3 regions of the Shewanella sp. FDAARGOS_354 genome follow, and region 2 is predicted to be linked to each of the others. Evidence: predicted binding sites of a transcription regulator. Region 2 holds the regulator's gene; each other region holds the start of a gene.
The links. Region 2 encodes sigma-54, which starts transcription at its own class of promoters, with help from an activator protein. Its sites were predicted from a motif close to GTTGGCACGNNNNTNGNNT; they were not measured.
Positions count from the first base shown of each region.

Region 1: CEQ32_RS00275 (flagellar hook-length control protein FliK) is a predicted target of sigma-54. The motif match lies at 1,941-1,959, and genes of this name have one in related genera.
Region 3: CEQ32_RS06370 (YccF domain-containing protein) is a predicted target of sigma-54. The motif match lies at 1,428-1,446, and genes of this name have one in related genera.

Region 1 covers NZ_CP022089.2:52,842-56,002, reverse strand. Annotated here, with positions in the region: gene fliL (flagellar basal body-associated protein FliL) at 1-147, opposite strand, end outside; gene CEQ32_RS00275 (flagellar hook-length control protein FliK) at 231-1,856, opposite strand; gene fliJ (flagellar export protein FliJ) at 2,007-2,450, opposite strand; gene fliI (flagellar protein export ATPase FliI) at 2,462-3,161, opposite strand, start outside.
Region 2 covers NZ_CP022089.2:4,407,173-4,410,333, reverse strand. Annotated here, with positions in the region: gene lptA (lipopolysaccharide transport periplasmic protein LptA) at 1-523, shown strand, start outside; gene lptB (LPS export ABC transporter ATP-binding protein) at 520-1,251, shown strand; gene CEQ32_RS19830 (RNA polymerase factor sigma-54) at 1,358-2,833, shown strand; gene hpf (ribosome hibernation promoting factor) at 2,862-3,149, shown strand; gene ptsN (PTS IIA-like nitrogen regulatory protein PtsN) at 3,152-3,161, shown strand, end outside.
Region 3 covers NZ_CP022089.2:1,403,378-1,406,538, forward strand. Annotated here, with positions in the region: gene CEQ32_RS06360 (NrtR DNA-binding winged helix domain-containing protein) at 1-230, opposite strand, end outside; gene CEQ32_RS06365 (pyridoxal-phosphate dependent enzyme) at 326-1,276, opposite strand; gene CEQ32_RS06370 (YccF domain-containing protein) at 1,530-1,937, shown strand; gene CEQ32_RS06375 (alpha/beta fold hydrolase) at 2,108-2,338, opposite strand; gene CEQ32_RS06380 (substrate-binding periplasmic protein) at 2,456-3,161, opposite strand, start outside.

The DNA.
Region 1 (3,161 bases), 680 kb from region 2:
AGCCTCTTCACTACTTCCAAGGAAAAACCAAAGCGCGCCACCAATTAATAGCGCAACAAAGACACCCACACCGATAAAAATAAATAGCTTCTTTTTACTTTTTGGTGCTTCAGTACTTTCAAGTTCTAGTGATTCTTCCTTGGCCATTTTCTGTTCTCTTTAATAGGCTAAATTTGGGAATGGGATTAAGGCTCAGTTTATAATCCACTTTGTTACTATAGGTTACCTGCTTAAGCGTAATAATCTATACCCGAATTTAAACTAGTTGCTTGATTTAAACCTAAATCGAGTTCTTCTGCCGAGAAATCATCCACATTTCCACCACTTGAACCGCCACTGTCTGCAAATCCTCCCTCACGGCGTTGTCCTTGGTCACCTTGAGAGACGTGACTGTCAGCGAGTTGCATGCCTTGTTCTTGTAATAATTCACGTAAACGAGGAATCGCTTGCTCAACCACATCGCGGGTCTGCGCCTGAGCAACATGGAATTGTACTTGCGTCTGCTCACCATGAACTTGTATTTTCACTATCATGTGTCCAAGTTCGGGTGGATCTAGGCGAATTTCCGCCTGTTGAATACCTTGGCTAACCATAGTAACAAGCTGCTGTTTCATCACAGGAGAAAAGCGCTGGATCATTTCCTGCATCTGATTTTGGTTTTCAACGCCTTGACGTAAGGAAAGATGAACCTGTGGTATCTCTTGGCGTTGAATTTGCTGGTTAGCTAAAGAGTGTTGTATCGATACCGCTTTAAAATCAACAGGCTTAAATTCTGTAACAGATTCTTCATGGCCAGTATCGAGCGAAGATAAGGCGTTTTCTTGCCGCGAATCCAGTGTGACGGCTAACTTGGCATCTTTTAACAATAATCCTGCCGAAATTTCGGCGCGTGAAGGATTGTCGTCAATAGCATTAGGCTCAACCGAAACCGCACCTAAGGCATTAAGCTCTTTAGTCGTAGAGTTTAATATCACGGCATCAGCATCGGTAACTGACACATTAGCTGTATTGACTGACGGTGACTGTCCAACCGTTGGCGCAGTCGTTTTATCTGTTGATGGGAGCGACAGATTTATCGACTTATTGCTTAGTTCAGCCTCTTTCGTCTCTAACTTGTTAGCTTCAGAGATAGATTCCCCTTCAATCGGTAAAATGGGGGTTTCTGGCGGTTTAACCCATTTTTCAGTTCGCATCTCTGCAAGCATTGATGCATCATCTATAAGCGTATCATCGGTCGAAGCGCCAGTCTTATCCACAGTTTCAGTATTCGCCGTTGCAATCAAACCTACTGTATTAATTGACTGATTTTGTTTATTTATAATATCTTCTGGAAGTGCAGATGCTCGTTCTTGTTGAAAAACAAATGTACCCGTTTGCTCTAAAACTTGTGCATCTAATGTATCATTCGTTAAGGTAACTTCATTTGACTGAGCAAATTTCGCTAGCTCATCTAAAAAAGTTGGCTTGATAGTCTCTTCCGTTGGTAAAGCGCCATCCTCTGTTGCAGGCGCTAAGATACTAGCGGCATCTTCTGTCGTTAATTGAGCTTCAAGCGGCAAAGAGTCGCTCGGAGCGGCCGCTTTTTTCATCTCGTTTGCCATGCCTATTTGAGCAAAAATCAAGCTAATATCAGCTTCATCATCTGCACTAGTATCATCAATATCTGTTTTCTGTTTTGCCGATTTGGCAGAAACATCTGGAGAAACATTGGTGTTAGTCGAGGATGAGCTAATAGATGTCACTGAAGCCAAAGCGGCAGAAAAGTCTTCACTATTAGCATCTTGCCCCAACATTTTACTTGAGCCAGCACTATTTTTCGCATTAGATACTAATAGGATATTGTTCATTTGTTGCATAAAAGCTCCTAAACATCCGCCCAGAGGAAAAAGAGCGTGGGCAAACGTCAATTTATACGGCTTTGGCTATATCTGGCATAAATCAAGCAAATAAAATGCCAACAAATGGATATTAAAAATTCGAGTATTATTGACTGTCGGATTGGTTAATTACTTCTTACGACGGAAAAATTGCTGCGAAGCAAATTCATCCGTCATTTTTTGCTCTTTTTTGAGCTCAATGACTTGGCGCTTTTTCTCTTTATTTTCTAAAAGTAGTTCCACAGCCTTACGTTTTTTTTGTTTTTCTAGCCAGTGCTGCTGACGGTAGTGTTTCTGCTTTTCACCATCGGCTACAACACGATTTTGCTGAGCAATAGCCTCATCGATTTGCCGAATAAAACGATGGAATTGGTGGTAATGACTCGCACTAATCGCCTGCCCCTGCTGGGACTGCATCTGCTTCATATAGTCCAAGCGATAATTGTTGAGTGCATCCAACTGATTTTGGCGCTTTTGACACTCTAGTTGCGCCGACTTTAGCAGCAGTGCGGCCTGCTCCTCTGCATCGAGGGCTAATTTCAACACAAGTAAGAGGGGATCGGCATTCGCCATAACAGTCTCGATTATTTACATTGTGCCGCGAGTTGCCCAAGCATGACTTGGCTATCGGCAAAACTAAAGGCATCACGCATGGTCTGCCGTAAAAAGGCATTCATCGCAGGTTGCAGGCGTATAGCGTTATCGATTCGCGGATCGCTGCCTTGGGCATAGGCACCAATCGAAATCAGATCCTTATTCTGTTGGTAGAGGGAATAAGTCTGCTTGACGCGGCGCATGGCTTCTAAGTGCTCGCTCGAAATCACCATTGGGGCCACACGGCTGATCGAAGCCTCAATATCGATTGCGGGATAATGCCCAGAATCCGCCAGCGAGCGTGAAAGCACAATATGTCCATCGAGGATCGCCCGAGAAGCATCGGCAATCGGATCCTGTTGATCGTCGCCCTCGGTCAGCACAGTATAAAATGCGGTGATAGAACCTTGTCCAGGCCCACCATTACCCGCCCGCTCAACCAAGCGTGGCAATTTAGCAAATACCGAAGGCGGATAACCTTTAGTTGCCGGCGGTTCACCTACGGCCAGAGCAATCTCACGCTGCGCTTGGGCGTAACGAGTCAGACTATCCATTAATAACAATACGTTATAGCCTAAATCACGAAAATACTCAGCGATACGAGTCGAAGTTTCACAGGCGCGAAGGCGCATCAAGGGTGAGGTATCGGCGGGCGCCGCCACCACAACAGAGCGTGCTCTGCCCTTTTCA
Region 2 (3,161 bases):
CCTAATGCTAATGACAAGCATGAATGCCTTCGCCAAGATCGGTGACTTACAGCAAGAAGTGAAAATTAAAGCCGTCAGTCAAACTGCGGACATTAAAAACAATCAGATCATTTTCTTCGGTCCCGTTGAAGTTGTTCAAGGCTCAATTAAAATCCATGCGGATCAACTCCGTGCATTTTCTGTCGAAGGCGAAAATAGTAAAGTCTTACTGGCTACAGGAAATCCAGCAACCTACAGCCAAATCCTTGATGATGGCCGCCCTGCATCTGCTAGCGCCAAAGAGATTCGCTATGAAATGGCCACTCGGACGTTGACCCTAACTGGTACAGCGACCCTAGACCAAGCGGGTAGTCAAGTTACAGGCAATTTAATTCGTTACGATATTATTCAGCAAAAACTGATCGCCGAAAGTAGCGGCAATGGTGATGATCGCGTAATTACCATTATTCAACCTGATAATTATCAGGAAGAACTCAAAAATACACCAACAGATAAACCTGTGAAAAAACAGGATTCTAAATGACCCAAATCACCTTAAAAGCACAGAATCTCGCCAAGAGTTATAAGAGTCGTCAGGTTGTCAAAGATGTCAGCCTGACGGTCAAAACGGGTCAAGTCGTCGGCCTACTCGGCCCTAACGGCGCGGGCAAAACCACCACCTTTTACATGGTCGTGGGCTTAGTTAAAAGCGATAAAGGCCATATCTTTATCGACGATGATGATTTAACCGCCGATCCTATGCATCTGCGTGCCCGCAAAGGTATTGGTTACCTACCACAGGAAGCGAGTATCTTTCGTAAATTAACCGTACACGACAACATCATGGCGGTACTGCAAACCCGTAAAGAGCTCAATAGTGACCAGCGCGAAGAAGCACTAGAGCAACTGCTAGAAGAGTTCCATATCACCCATATTCGTGACAGCCAAGGCATGTCCTTATCGGGCGGTGAACGTCGACGCGTCGAAATTGCCCGCGCCTTAGCGGCCAACCCCAAGTTTATTCTGCTTGATGAGCCCTTTGCGGGCGTTGATCCGATCTCCGTTATCGATATCAAGAAAATTATCGAGCAGCTTAAGAGCCGAGGCCTTGGTGTACTGATCACTGACCACAATGTGCGCGAGACCTTAGACGTCTGTGAACATGCTTACATTGTGAGTCACGGTAATCTTATTGCCGAGGGCACACCCGCAGAGATCTTAGACAATCAGCAAGTTAGGGCTGTGTACTTAGGTGAACAATTCAGGCTATAGTTACTAAAACAAAGCTAATAAGCCTTGAATTTGAGAGCGCTAGGCTCCATCCATATGATATCAAGCGACCTAAACTCACAATAATAACCTAGGGATCAGCGGTAACATGAAAGCGTCACTCCAGCTCAAACTGGGTCAACAGTTAACCATGACGCCACAACTTCAGCAGGCCATTCGCCTGCTGCAACTGTCGTCATTGGAACTGCAACAAGAAATCCAGCAAGCCTTAGATTCTAATCCTCTTCTCGAGCTGGAAGAGGAGCAATTTGACGCGCCTAGCGAACGTAAGCAAGATATCGCCGATACCGACTTTAGCGAAACGACTGCCCAGCCACAGGAACAAGATAATTCCACCGTGGACATTGCCGAGTCGCTGACCAAAGAATCTCTGCCCGAAGAGTTACCCATGGATACCACTTGGGATGAAGTCTTTACCGCATCGCCAAACTCAGGTTCTGGCGCCAGCCGTGAAGATGACATGCCCTTCCAAGGGGAAACTAGCGAGGGGTTGTACGAACATTTAGAATGGCAAAAAAACCTCACACCCTTCTCTGAAACCGATTTAGCCATTGCCACCGCGATTATTGATGCCATTGACGATCAAGGTTATCTCACTCAAAGCACTGAAGATATCCTCGAAGCCATGGGCAATCCCGAGATTGAACTCGACGAAGTCGAAGCCGTGCTCAAGCGTATTCAACACTTCGACCCTGTTGGTGTCGCGGCAAGGGATTTAAGCGAATGTTTACTGATCCAGCTATCTCATTTTTCGCCTGATACCCCTCACATCGAAAACGCCCGCATGTTGATCAAAGATCATTTAGATCTGATCGCCGCTCGCGACTTTAGGCTGTTAATGCGTAAGACCAAACTGAAAGAGGACGAGTTAAGGGACAGTATTGCGCTGATCCAAACCTTGAACCCTCGTCCCGGTTTACTCATCACCCCTGTCGATGAAGAATATGTGATCCCCGATGTATCGGTGTCGAAGAAAAACGGCCGTTGGGTGGTCGAATTAAACCCTGACTGCATGCCAAAAATCAACGTAAATCAGCAATATGCAGCAATGGCCCGAAGTTCAAAAAATCAAGCTGATAGCCAATTTATTCGTGGCCATCTGCAAGAAGCCAAGTGGTTTATTAAAAGCCTTGAAAGCCGTAACGAAACACTGCTCAAGGTGGCAAACTGTATAGTGCAATATCAACAGGGTTTCTTCGAATATGGCGAAGAAGCCATGAAACCTATGGTCCTAAACGATATCGCCGAGGCGGTAGAGATGCATGAGTCCACCATTTCACGGGTGACGACTCAAAAATACATGCATACCCCAAAAGGACTTTTTGAACTAAAATATTTCTTCTCAAGCCACGTCGGGACGGATGATGGCGGTGAGTGCTCATCCACAGCAATCAGAGCTTTCATTAAGAAACTGGTTGCAGCGGAAAACCAGAAAAAACCATTAAGCGACAGCAAGATGGCTCAACTTCTGGCAGAACAGGGAATTAACGTTGCGCGCAGAACCATTGCGAAGTACCGAGAAGCGATGCTTATTCCCCCTTCCAATCAGCGTAAAAGTTTATAGCCTATTGTGAGTATCGGAGGACGTTTCTATGCAAATAAACCTAAGTGGACACCATATCGAGATTACTGAATCGTTACGGGCATATGTTGAGGAAAAGTTTTCAAAACTTGAACGTCATTTCGAACAGATCAATAATGTGCACGTTGTGCTCAATGTTGAGAAAATGCAACAGATTGCCGAAGCGAGAATCAACCTCACCGGTGGTGAAGTCTTCGCGACTTCAGAGCATGCAGATATGTATGCTGCCATAGACGTCCTGATTGATAAACTTGATCGTCAGGTTATTAAACACAAAGAGAAGTTAACAAAACACTAGCAATGGAACTTC
Region 3 (3,161 bases), 2.0 Mb from region 2:
GTTTTCTCCTGCAATTTGCGTAACACTGCTTCCTCTAGGGATTGATCGCAATATTCATCAATAAAGCCTCCAGGTAATCCCCAAAAACCTAAAAAAGGATGATTTGAGCGTTGCACTAAAAGTACTTTAAGCTGCTGATCATGGTAGGTAAACAATACTGCATCCACTGTCAGTAACACAGTCTTAAAAGCCTTAGGATCGTAATTGGCGAGATATTCCGCTTCTGTCATGAGTATTTTCCATCGTTCGACATCATAAGCTTAACTTAGAGATTACGTCGCTTCAAACATATTATGTCTTAGCGCCACTAAGTAAATCATCTGCTCTATAGGGTCGTACGACTTTTACCAAATTTACGCAAATAACGTGGCAACATGGTTTCATTTCCAAGCAAACCACCTTGATGGATATACATCACAGGGCTTGCGCCCCACTGCGGTAAATATTTTTCTAACACCATAAAACCTAAGGGATCGTAGAGTAATTCAAATTGAATACCTGAGGCGCAAATCCGCTGCCACATGGCATAAAACTCAGGATAGAGTTTACCAAAGTGGTATTTCTTCCCCACATTCAAAATCTGTGGATGCTCAGCAGCGTTAGGATTTAACTCATAAAACTGCTGCGCTAAATACTCATCGCCGCCCACCACTGCGCAGGTAAGCACTCGAATGTGACTTTGCTTACGCACAAAATATTGGTTTAAAAATAATGCCGTGGTTCCCGTTCCCGCGGGTAAAAACACTTTCAGTTCAGTCAGTCCCTGTTGCATTGCCCACGTTTCAATTTCAACGGCTAACAGACTGACACCATACTCCGCATACTGGCAGCGCCCGCCTTCCGGAATAAACAAAGTGTCAGGCTCAGCAGCCAAAACTTGATGCTCAATATAGTCATGGCAAGTCCACTTAAACTCACGCAGAAGAAAAGGATTAGCTGCTATCAGGCTTGATAAATCAATAACCTGTGTACCATTGGCGATAGCTGCGGCATAGTTCCCTGTCGGTAAAGTCAGTACGTGGCTAGCAATATGGTCCACATAAAAATCACACTGCCAGCCTTTCAGTTTGGCGAGCGCCGACAGCGAATACAGTGAATTAGCCTGCGCGGAGCCATGACCAATCACCTTAGTCACACCAGCAAAATCATGGTCTAGAAAGTAGGCAAACTTACGCGCCTTATTACCACTAAAAGCAGGATGTAATAAATCATCTCTTTTAAGAAAGATCTCTCTGCCTGCAAAAGAAAATGATTCGACGGGACTATTAACTAGCATTTATTTACTCAAGGGGAGATAAGGTGTTTAGTGTAACGCGGGCTTGGCTAAATTCTTCCTAAGAATTAAGGAAATTCACGAAATATTAGCTTAACTCACAATCCGTAGAGGTATAAACTATAATATGCCATTGATTATTAATGAAAAATATTTTGGCATAATTCTCGCTTATGACATTTAAGCATCAATTAATAATTTCGAGTGTGGATGTTGTTTCTGTCGCACAGATTTTGGATTCGATAAGGAGTTTTCAATGTCATTACTACGGTTAATTTTCAATATTGCTTGGTTTGTCCTTGGTGGATTTGTGATGGGCCTAGCCTGGTGGCTTGCGGGGATTCTGTGTTTTATCAGTATTATCGGTATTCCCTTTGGTCGCGCCTGCTTTGTGATTGGTGAATTGACCTTCTGGCCCTTTGGACAAGAACAAATGAATCGCCGTCATTTAACTGGCCGTGAAGATTTAGGAACAGGCGCCTTTGGCATGGTGGGCAATATCATTTGGTTCTTACTGTTTGGGATTTGGTTGGCCATAGGTCATTTGGCCCATGCTCTTGCTTGCTTTGTGACGATTATCGGTATCCCTTTCGGGATCCAACATCTTAAGCTGGCGCTGTTAAGCCTAACGCCGATTGGGCAAACCATAGTAGCGAAAGCGTAATAACCACAGTAGCGAAAGCGTAATAACCACAGTAGCGAAAGCGTAATAACCATGATCGCCAAGGCGTAAGGCATATCACTCAGCACTACTCAGCACTACTCAGCATTGGTGGGTAGTGCTGATGCATAGTTCGGCAGCGATTGCACTAATTCTGCTTCGTAATAATCCCTTTATTCATTGAGTAAATCAGCGCTATCAGCAAACTGCTCACCCGCATCCTGCTCCGGTGAGCTGATGATTTCAAAGAGATAATGCGCCAGTTTAGCTGGCGCATCTATGGTGATGTCATGACCATCATAGGCCAACACAACTAAGTCGACCTTAAAATATTGTACCAATGCCCTGCTGGTTTGGATCTTGATTAACCCATCGCGATCACCTGACAAAATACTCACTGGCACACACAAACATGCTGAGCAGTGATAACGAAATGCCGCCCACAACTGATTACTCGCAGTGTTAGACAAAATGATGACAAAACATGTCATCTCACAGCTTTGGTTAGGTGCAAAATAGCATTACTGACTTAAGGCTTCTGGCTGAAATAACAAATCGCCCATAATGCTATCAATATCGAGCTTCGCTAAACCTTGATCAAAAATATCCCGCCAACGCCGTCCCTCTTCTGTATTACGAAACGCGACATAAAGTTGTTTATTGGCAATAAGTTGTCGATTGACCTGTAACTTATCTGCGAGCGGCTGAAGGTGGGGTTGTTTAAGTAGATAATGCAGCACATTAATATCAATCACAGCGCCGTCAATACGACCAGCCGCCACCTTTTTGATATTTTGCTCATCGGATGTTGCCGCTTCGACAGGTTGACTCCCTGAAGCAATCATTACATCCAACGAGTCGGTATTCACATAATCCTGCACAATACCTAAAGTATAACGATTCAAATCGGCTAAATGATGCCAACTAATGGGACGGGATTTTTGCTCAACAATACCTAATGGGCCAATACCAATCGGTTTAGAAAAAATAAACTTATCGGTTTCAAAATAATATTCTGGAAAATAGCCAATGTAGTCAGAGCCCGGCATAACGGCTAATTTAATCGCGCGGCTCCAAGGGTAAAAATCCACGATAAGTTGTTGTTCCATTTGCTCAAACGCCGCCTTAGCCACCGCAACACTCGCGCCTTGGTGCTGGAGTTGATAGCCGGAATACGGCGGCCAAAGTAATGACGTTAGCTTCAGCGTGTCTGCAAATGTCGTATTT